DNA from 3 places in the Pseudarthrobacter sp. 902506025 genome. Region 2 is predicted to be linked to each of the others. Evidence: predicted binding sites of a transcription regulator. Region 2 holds the regulator's gene; each other region holds the start of a gene.
What was found. The regulator HrcA, encoded in region 2, represses chaperone genes, less so after heat shock. The targets are predictions, from matches to a motif close to TTNGCACTCGNNNNNNNCGAGTGCNAA.

Region 1: the regulator HrcA is predicted to act here: its motif matches at 1,146-1,172, upstream of AB0280_RS08590 (FmdB family zinc ribbon protein).
Region 3: the regulator HrcA is predicted to act here: its motif matches at 1,309-1,335, upstream of groL (chaperonin GroEL).

Annotation. Positions count from the first base shown of each region.
Region 1 is NZ_JBFBKW010000003.1:296,687-299,958, forward strand. It holds gene galU (UTP--glucose-1-phosphate uridylyltransferase GalU) at 1-393, opposite strand, end outside; gene AB0280_RS08585 (5-formyltetrahydrofolate cyclo-ligase) at 496-1,116, shown strand; gene AB0280_RS08590 (FmdB family zinc ribbon protein) at 1,228-1,488, shown strand; partial or broken gene AB0280_RS08595 (SAF domain-containing protein) at 1,601-1,927, shown strand; gene AB0280_RS08600 (DUF4011 domain-containing protein) at 2,339-3,272, opposite strand, start outside.
Region 2 is NZ_JBFBKW010000001.1:716,711-719,982, forward strand. It holds gene AB0280_RS03220 (16S rRNA (uracil(1498)-N(3))-methyltransferase) at 1-187, opposite strand, end outside; gene dnaJ (molecular chaperone DnaJ) at 190-1,317, opposite strand; gene hrcA (heat-inducible transcriptional repressor HrcA) at 1,406-2,419, opposite strand; gene AB0280_RS03235 (DUF3097 domain-containing protein) at 2,591-3,272, shown strand, end outside.
Region 3 is NZ_JBFBKW010000012.1:104,074-107,345, reverse strand. It holds gene AB0280_RS18825 (ABC transporter substrate-binding protein) at 1-1,223, shown strand, start outside; gene groL (chaperonin GroEL) at 1,514-3,148, shown strand; gene AB0280_RS18815 (ABC transporter substrate-binding protein) at 3,248-3,272, opposite strand, start outside.

The sequences.
Region 1 (3,272 bases), on a different contig from region 2:
GGCGAAGGCTTCATCGCCAACATGCTGCTTCGCCCGGAGCACGGCATGGCCCAAGCCATGGGGATCGCCCTGCCGGACGTAGTGGATGTCACCCAGCTGGCTGGCGGCCTGGATGGACGCAAGCTTTTCCGTATCGCCCTTGTCCTCAAGGGTCGATTCGAGGGACGGCACCCTGTCGAAGTGGTCTTCGAGGGCCCGCTTGTTGCGGCCGGTAATCATCAGGATGTCGTTGAGGCCCACATGGACGGCTTCCTCCACCACATACTGGATGGCAGGCTTGTCCACGACGGGAAGCATTTCCTTGGGCATGGCCTTGGTGGCTGGCAGGAACCTGGTGCCCAGGCCCGCTGCGGGAATGACGGCTTTGCGGACTCTGGGTTTACTGGTGTTCACCGGACTAATCTAACGTCAGCGTCAAGTATTTCAGTAACCCCCGGCACCGAAGGCCGGCACGCGGCCTCAAGGCGCGGAACACCGGACTTCAGGGAGGACAACATGCTGCAGGAGACAAACGCCGTCAAGGACGGGATCCGGGCTACCCACCGGCAGCGGCGGGCAGGCCTGACACCGGCGCAACTGGAAGCTGCCGGCCAGGCCCTGGCCACCCATGGGGAAGCCTGGGCTGGATCGGTGACGGAAGGCCGTCCCGGGATAGCATGCGTATACCTTGGCGTGGGTCAGGAACCACCTACCCTGCCGCTGATCGAAGCCCTGCACCGCAGCGGCCACCAGGTCCTGCTTCCGGTGTGCGAACCGGCCAGGGAGTTGAGCTGGGTGTTCTGGACTCCGGACACCGGCTTCGAGCGCAGCAGGTACGCGCCCATCCTGGAACCCACGGGGAACCGGCACGGGCCCGAAACCGCCGGCGACGCCGCTGTGCTTTTCATTCCCGCCACAGCCGTGGACCTGGCCGGCAACAGGATTGGCCAGGGCGGCGGCTACTACGACAAATTCCTGGGGCACCTCGCTACGGCCGGGAAGGAAATCCCGCTGGCCGCTGTTATCTACGACGAAGAATTGCTGCCCGCCGGACGGATCCCGGCCGAGGAGTTCGACCGTCCAGTCCCGGCCGTCCTGGTCCCTTCCGGGTACCGGCCCCTGGCGGGCGGCGCCTGAACACCGTCGTTCCGTGCACAGTGATAGAATTAGCACTCAGGCCCTGCGACTGCTAATGGTTTACCAGGTGGCAGCACGGGACCTCTCGTTTGCCCAAGAGGAGGAGCACCAGTGCCAACATATGCTTACGCCTGCAAGGATTGCGGCCACGCCTTCGACATCGTCCAGTCGTTCTCGGACAGCAGCCTGACGTCCTGCCCTGAATGCGAAGGCACGCTGCGCAAGAAGTTCAACAGCGTCGGTGTCGTCTTCAAGGGCTCCGGCTTCTACCGCACGGACTCCCGCGTTTCCAAGGGCAGCTCCGTTTCCGCCGCGCCTGCAGCGCCTGCTGCCGCCCCCGCCGCGCCGGCGCCCGCAGCCGCCGCGAGCTAATCCGGCACAGACTTCACGACGGCGGCCGGCGCTTTCCAGCGTCCGGCCGCTTTTGTCCACATAGGCCTTATCCCGGCTCCCTTGCGCGTGCGCCCGGAGTTAGCGTGGGCGCATGCCCCTTCTTCCCCGCCGCCGTGCCGCCCTCCGGTATTCTTCGGGCCCCGCAGGCGCTGCCCGCAGTCCAAGGAACCGCCCCCTGCCCGCGCGTGTTGCCGCCTGGTTGAGCCGGAACCGCCGGCTCGCCGCTGCACTGTTGCTGTGCGCAGCTGCCGCCATCGCCGTCCAGCAGCTCACTCCTGCCCCGCTCTCCACCGCCACCGCACTGGCCGCAGCCCGGGATCTTCCTGCCGGGACCGCCGTGACGGACGCGGACGTGGTCCGAGTCCAGGTGCCCCCTGGCATGGTGGCCGACGGCTTCCTCCGGGATGACGCCGCCGCCACCGGCAAACAGCTCGCCGCACCGATGCGCAAGGGCCAGCTCCTCAGCGATGCCCAGCTGGTGGGTCCCGGGCTCCTGGCAGGTACACCGCCCGGTTCAGCCGCAGTTCCACTGCGGATGGCGGATGCCTCGTCGATTCAGCTGGTCTCCCCCGGCCAACTGGTCAACGTTGTGCTCACATCGGCCAACGGGTTCGACCAGCAAGGCCCGTCGGAGGTACTGGCGTCGGCCGTCCCCGTGCTCTGGACCTCCAACAAGGGCGGCCAGAGCGGCCAGTGGCTGGGCACCACGGAGACCCGACGGTCTGATCGTGGTGGCAGCCACCGCCGAACAAGCATCACGCCTGGCCGGAGCGTCAACCCATGGCCGGCTGTTCTTCGTCCTGGTCGGCCCGCCGTAAGCTTGCGTCGGTCAGCCCCAGTGCGGCGGCTTCTGTTCCTTCAACCACGTGTCGTGGTCATCCTCCCGGTCACCCCAGCTGCGGGCGTCATCCTCTGCTGCCTTGCTCGGGAGGATCTCTTCAGTGCCGCCTGTTACTGTCCGGGGCGCCGGTGCCGTTTCGGCCGGGCCTGCAGGAACGTCCCCGCCGGTTACTGTTTCTGCCTGCCCGTCCTGGAGCTCATCCTGGCGCATGTCTTCCTCGCGGCCGTCTTCCTCAAGCCTGCCGTGTGCAGGTTTCTTTTCCTCGGTCATGGATCCCGCTTCCTGGTGTCCGCTGTCACCGGTCCGGCCTGCGCCGCGATCCCCGGGCAGGTAGGAAACTCCGGCGGACGGCGCGGCGTCAATTCCATTGAGCGCCTGGTCAACGTCGTCGTCAAGGAAGCCCGCAGACTGGTGGGTCCTGCCCGGCAGCACCATCTTTTCCAGGCCCAGATAGCCGGCAATGCGGTCTGCGCAGGACGACGGGTCCGTGAACACTTCGATGGTCCACAGCGGCATGTACCGCCAGCCAAGGCGTTCCAGCAGTTGGGGACGCAGCCTGCTGCGTTCCCGCACGCTCATGGTGCGGTACTGCGCAGTGCCGTCGGACTCGATGGCCACCGGCCGCGGGATGTCGGAGTCCTCCTGGCCCATGGTATTCAGGGGGTCGGCGGCTGCCACTACATCGATTGCCCCGTCGTATTGGTGCCAGACCCTGGCGCCCCGGGCACGCAGCCGGTCACCGAGATCCGCCACCAACGGGTCCGCGCCCAGCGCCTGTTCGCTGGCGGCGGCGCGGGACGCGGGGGTGCCAAGATCCGTGTTGCCGGAAATTTCCCGGTCCAGCAGCGCGTACAGGTCCACCGCCCCGTGGGTAAGCCGGGTGTGGTCCAGGTCCTCGGGCCGGAAGCACGTAAGTACGTGC
Region 2 (3,272 bases):
GCGCGGCGGAGGCGACCTTGCCGCTCATGCGCGCGCCGGCGCCGTCGACAATGTCCACGGCCTCGCCCGGAGACAGGCGTTTGACGGTGACTGCATGCCGGGCCTCCGCCCCTTCGAGGACAAAGAGCTGGCCGGGCACCATGCCCGCCAGTGAACCGGCGGAGGTGAAGAAGACGGGGTTGCTCACCGCTACAGGTTACCGAGCCGGTCCCGGAGCTTGGCGAACATGCCGCCGCTGGCGGCGAGCTTGCCCTCGGTGATCTGTTCGCCGCGGAGCTTGGCGAGCTGCCGGAGGAGGTCCTCCTGTGCCGGGTCGAGCTTGGCCGGAGTGTCCACCTGGAGGTGGACCTTCAGGTCCCCGCGGCCGTATCCCCGCAGGTGCGTGACACCCAGGCCACGCAGGGTGATGATCTCGCCGGACTGTGTTCCGGGCTTGACGTCGATGTCCTGGGTACCGTCGAACGTTTCCAGGCTGACGTCCGTGCCCAGTGCAGCCGCCGTCATGGGGATGTGCAGGGTGGCGTGGAGGTCATCGCCTTCCCGCACGTAGGTGGCGTCATTGTTGACGCGGATTTCCACGTACAGGTCACCGGTCGGTCCGCCTGCAGGTCCGGCTTCGCCCTGCCCGGCGAGCTGGATCCGGGTTCCGGTGGCCACACCAGCGGGAACCTTGATGGTCAGCGACCGCCGGCTGCGGATACGGCCCTGGCCGCTGCACTCGTTACAGGGATCCTTGATGACCGTGCCGAAACCTTCGCAGGTGCCGCAGGGGGCGGCCGTCATGACCTGGCCCAGGATGGAACGCACGGCCCGCTGGACCTGGCCGCTGCCGCCGCAGATGTCGCAGCGCTCGGGGTGGGTGCCGGGCCGGCAGCAGGATCCGTCACAGGTGGGGCAGACCACGGCAGTATCCACTTCGAGCTTCTTGTTCACGCCGAACACGGCGTCGCGAAGGTCGATCCGGACGCTGATAAGGGCGTCCTGGCCGCGGCGGACGCGGGAAGCCGGGCCGGAGGTGCCACCGGCGCCGAAGAAGGTGTCGAAGATGTCCTGGAAAGCGAAGCCCTGGCCCGCGTAACCGGCACCGCCGAAGCCGTTGTCCGTGCCGTTCTCGTTGCCTGTGGTGTCGTAGATCCTCCGCTTTTGGGGGTCGGAAAGGACCTCGTAGGCGTGAGTTACTGCCTTGAAGCGTTCTGAAGCGTCCGCACCGGGGTTTACATCCGGGTGAAGGCTGCGGGCCAGTTTGCGGTAGGCCTTTTTGATCTCTTCGCCCGTAGCTTCGGGTGAGACTCCAAGGACGTCATAGTGGCTGCTCAAAGTTCGTATCTCTTCCTTGTTGTACTGCGTTCAGTTTGGGCGGCCCCGCTCTGTGTTCCGGTCCGGAAAAGGCTCCGGCGGCGAAGAGTCAGGGCCCCAAAATCCTGGAAAGGTAGCGGGCCACAGCCCTGACGGCGGCCATGGTGGTGGGATAGTCCATCCTGGTTGGGCCGAGGATCCCTACCTTCGCGGCGCTGTCCGGGCCGTAGCCGGTGGCCACCACGGAGGCTTCGGCAAGGCCGTCATAAGGGTTTTCCCTTCCGATACTGACAGCCACTCCCCGGTGGTCCTGGGCCATTTCGCTCAACAGCCGCAGCATCACCACCTGTTCCTCCAGTGCCTCGAGCACGGGGCCGATGCTGAGGGGGAAATCCACGTTGGACCTGGCCAGGTTCGCCGTTCCGGCCATGACCATCCGGTCCTCCCTGGTGTTTTGCGCCAGCCCCTCGAGGCCAAGTGCCAGGGCGTGCGCGGCCTGGCGCTGGCCGTGCGCGGTGCCGGCCACGACGGCGGGGAGCGCCTTGGCCAGCTGGCTGAGCGGAGTTCCGGCCAGTGCGGCAAGGAAGCGGGTGCGGAGCGCGGCCAGGGCGTCGTCGCCAAGGTCCTGGCCGACGTCGATGACCCGCTGCTCCACCTTGCCGCTGTTCGCAATCAGCACCACCAGCACCTTGCGGGGGGCCAGGAGCACGAACTCGATGTGGCGCACCAGTGCCTTGCTGAGGTGCGGATACTGGACCACAGCCACCTGGTTGGTCAGCTGCGACAGCAGCCGGACGGTGCGGTCCAGGGCGTCGTCGAGGTCGTCTGCGCCTTCCAGGAGGGACTGGATGGCCCGGCGCTCCGCTGCCGACAGGGGCTTGACTGCCGAGATCTGGTCGACAAAGAGCCGGTAGCCCTTGTCCGTGGGAATCCGGCCTGCACTGGTGTGCGGGGCCGTGATCAATCCCTCGTCTTCAAGGGCCGCCATGTCATTGCGGATGGTTGCGCTGGAAACGCCAAGATGATGCCGTTCGACCAATGCCTTTGACCCGACCGGTTCGCGGGAGTGGACGTAGTCCTCCACGATGGCCCGCAGCACTTCCAGTTTGCGTGGCTCGCTCACTCTCCACCTCCATCCATGGTCCGGGGCGCATACCCCGCCAGGTGCCACCAGTGTTAGCACTCGACATGCCTAAGTGCTAACAGTCTATTATGCCTCGGCCCGTTGTTAGCATTGGTACCGCTCCGGGCGAAATTCCGGTGCGGAGGACCTAGCGCTAGGCGGATTGAATCCATGGATTACCAAAACTGGGGGCCCCGCGGCATTTCCGCCCCGGCCAAGGCGGAATTGCCCGAGGTGCCGGTGGAGCGGGGCATGGTGCTCGAGGATGTCCAGTCGGGCTGGGTAGGCGCCGTCACCCGGGTGGAAAAGTCCGGCGGCATGCACGTCGTGGCGCTGGAGGACCGCCGAGGGAAGTCCCGGTCCTTCAAGCTCGGCTTCGGTTTCCTCCTTGAGGGCCGCCCCATCCGGCTGATGCCTCCCGCCGCCCGGCCGGCAGCCTCCGGCCCCGCCGCCGGCAGGACAGCCTCAGGCTCCGTCCGGGTCGCCGGCCAGCGGGCCCAGGTCGCCAAGGCAAGCCGAATCTGGGTGGAAGGCAAGCACGACGCCGAACTGGTGGAAAAGGTCTGGGGAGACGACCTTCGGGTGGAAGGCATCGTCGTCGAACCCCTGCACGGCATTGACGACCTCACCGCTGCAGTTGCCGCCTTCAAACCGGGGCCGGGCCGTCGCCTCGGCGTGCTCGTTGACCACCTCGTCCCTGACTCCAAAGAGTCCCGGATAGCCGACGCCGTCATGGCATCCCCCGGCGCGGCCGGAAATGTCCTGATCGTGGGCCATCCCTATGTGGACGTCTGGCAGGCAATCCGGCCCGCGGTCCTCGGGATCGACAAATGGCCTGCCGTGCCGCGCGGAC
Region 3 (3,272 bases), on a different contig from region 2:
TGTCCGCGGCAGCAGTTCTCTCGATGACGGCATGCGCCGGTACCGGCGGCAACGCCAGGGTGGAAACGGCGGAGGCCTCCGGCGACGGCGTGCTGCGGGTGGGGATGATCCTGGACAATGCCGGTGACAATGCCTTCCTTAACGCTCCCCAGCTGGCCGCCGCCAAGCTCGCCATCCAGGAGATCAACGCCGCCGGCGGACACAAAGGCCGGCCGGTGGAGCTCCTCCCGGTGCACCCGGACCAGGACCCGGGAAAGCAGGCGAAGGACCTCGCCGCCGCCAAAGCGGATGTGGTGATCGGACCCACCGATTCCAGCCATGCGGCCGCCGCGGTGGACGTTCTGTCCCACGCGCGCATACCGGTCATCTCGCCGGCCAACACAGCTGCAGGCCTGTCAGGGCTCGCCAGCGGAGGCTACTATTTCCGCACCGCCGCAGCCGACGTCGCCCAGGGCCCCGTGCTGGCAAAACTCGCCAAGGACTCCGGGGCGGCCACCATCACTGTGCTGTACCAGGAAGGCTCCTACGGCAAGGACCTCTCCGCTGCCGTCACGGACGCTGCGACAAAGTCCGGACTCACGGTCCTGCCCGGGGCCGGGTTCAAGGACGGTGCCGCCGCCGAAGCCGCGCGCTCCACTGCAAAGGCCAAGCCTGACGCCGTCGTCCTGATTGCCCGCGAGGGCGCGCAGGACGCCTTGGCCGGGCTGGACAGCGCCGGCCTCACCGGTTCACGGATCATCCTCAGCGACGGCGCGTTTGCCCGCTACGGCTCCAGGCTCGCCTCCGGGACCCTCGAGGGCACACGCGCCGTCGTCCCCGGACAGTTGCCCACCGCTGCCTTCCAGGCAAAACTGCTGGCGGTGGACCCTGCCCTCAAGGACGTCTCCTACGCTGCCGAAACCTACGACGCCGTCACGCTGGCGGCCCTCGCCGCAGCACGTGCCCAGGATGACGCCGGACGCTCCATTGCCGGCAACCTGATTGCCGTCTCCGGAGGGGCAGCCGGCCCCGGCGCCGGAGTGCCAGCCGCCCCATGCCTGAGCTACAAGGAGTGCCTGGGCGGCCTTGCTGCCGGCCCGGACATCAACTACGACGGCGAATCGGGCCCGGTGGCCTTCGATGCCAAGGGCGACATCACCACGGCCCTCTTCTCCGTGTACACCTTCGGACCCGACAACAACCCCTCGCTGTCCGGCCGGGAGACAGCGGGCCACTCCGGCTGATCGCCCTGGGCGAAGCGGCCCCGTCCTGCGGGGTGTCACGCGTCTTTTCGCTTGCACTCTCACCTGGGGAGTGCTAATTATTGACTTAGCACTCTGACGCACCGACTGCTAAAGCAATGCCTGGTTCCGGCCGGCGGCGCACGGCACCGGTCGAGGAGCGAAAGAAACACCTCACTTCAGTGAGATCCCCGCCCGGAGGCATACAGAGGCCGCCGGCAAAGGATCGTCCGTCGCGGGCACTGCAGCGAAGGTTCATTCTTAACGACTGTCCCGAAAGGACTACTGCCGTTATGGCCAAGATCATTGCATTTGATGAAGAGGCACGCCGCGGCCTTGAGCGTGGCCTGAACACCCTCGCCGACGCCGTTAAGGTCACCCTCGGCCCGCGTGGACGCAACGTCGTCCTCGAAAAGAAGTGGGGCGCCCCCACGATCACCAACGATGGTGTTTCCATCGCCAAGGAGATCGAGCTGGACGATCCCTACGAGAAGATCGGCGCAGAGCTGGTCAAGGAAGTTGCCAAGAAGACCGACGACGTTGCCGGTGACGGCACCACCACGGCAACCGTCCTGGCCCAGGCCCTGGTCAAGGAAGGCCTGCGCAACGTTGCCGCCGGCGCCGACCCGCTGTCCCTCAAGCGCGGTATCGAAAAGGCTGTTGAGGCCGTCACGGCCGAGCTGCTGAACTCCGCCAAGGAAATCGAAACCAAGGAAGAGATCGCGGCTACCGCCTCCATCTCCGCCGGTGACGACGAGATCGGTGCCCTTATCGCCGAAGCCCTGGACAAGGTGGGCAAGGAAGGCGTCATCACGGTCGAGGAGTCCAACACCTTCGGCCTGGAGCTGGAACTCACCGAAGGCATGCGCTTCGACAAGGGTTACATCTCCGCCTACTTCGTCACCGACGCTGAGCGCCAGGAAACGGTCCTCGAGGATCCGTACATCCTGATCGTCAACTCCAAGATCTCCAACGTCAAGGAACTGGTTGCTGTCCTGGAAAAGGTCATGCAGTCCAACAAACCGCTGCTGATCATTGCCGAGGACATCGAGGGCGAGGCCCTGGCCACCCTGATCGTCAACAAGATCCGCGGCACCTTCAAGTCCGTCGCCGTCAAGGCTCCGGGCTTCGGTGACCGCCGCAAGGCCCAGCTCGCCGACATCGCCGTCCTCACCGGCGGCCAGGTCATCTCCGAGGAAGTTGGCCTCAAGCTGGAGACTGCCGGCCTGGAGCTCCTGGGCCAGGCCCGCAAGGTTGTTGTCACCAAGGACGAGACCACCATCGTCGAAGGTGCCGGCGACGCCGACCAGATCGCCGGCCGCGTTTCCCAGATCCGCGCCGAGATCGAGAACTCCGACTCCGACTACGACCGCGAGAAGCTGCAGGAGCGCCTGGCCAAGCTGGCCGGCGGCGTTGCAGTTATCAAGGCCGGAGCTGCAACCGAGGTTGAGCTCAAGGAGCGCAAGCACCGCATTGAAGACGCCGTGCGCAACGCCAAGGCTGCAGTTGAAGAAGGCATCGTCGCCGGTGGCGGCGTGGCCCTGATCCAGGCCGGTGCCAAGGCATTTGCCAACCTTCAGCTCTCCGGCGACGAAGCAACGGGCGCCAACATCGTCCGCGTTGCCATCGACGCTCCGCTGAAGCAGATCGCCTTCAACGCCGGCATGGAGCCTGGCGTAGTTGTCGACAAGGTCCGCGGCCTGCCCGCAGGCCACGGCCTGAACGCAGCAACCGGCGAGTACGTCGACCTGCTGGCTGCCGGCGTCAACGACCCCGTAAAGGTGACCCGCTCTGCCCTGCAGAACGCTGCCTCGATCGCCGGCCTGTTCCTCACCACCGAAGCAGTGGTGGCTGACAAGCCGGAGAAGGTTTCTGCCCCCGCCGGTGGCGACGACATGGGCGGCATGGGCGGCATGGGCGGCTTCTAAGCCTCCCGGCCGGGACCTGCCCCGCCAGTTACGAAAGTGCGGCCCCCTCTTCGGAGGGGGCCGCACTTTTTTGTCCCGCTGCCGGGATCCTGCCGGGATCTACTTCCTGGCCGAATCCAGCATC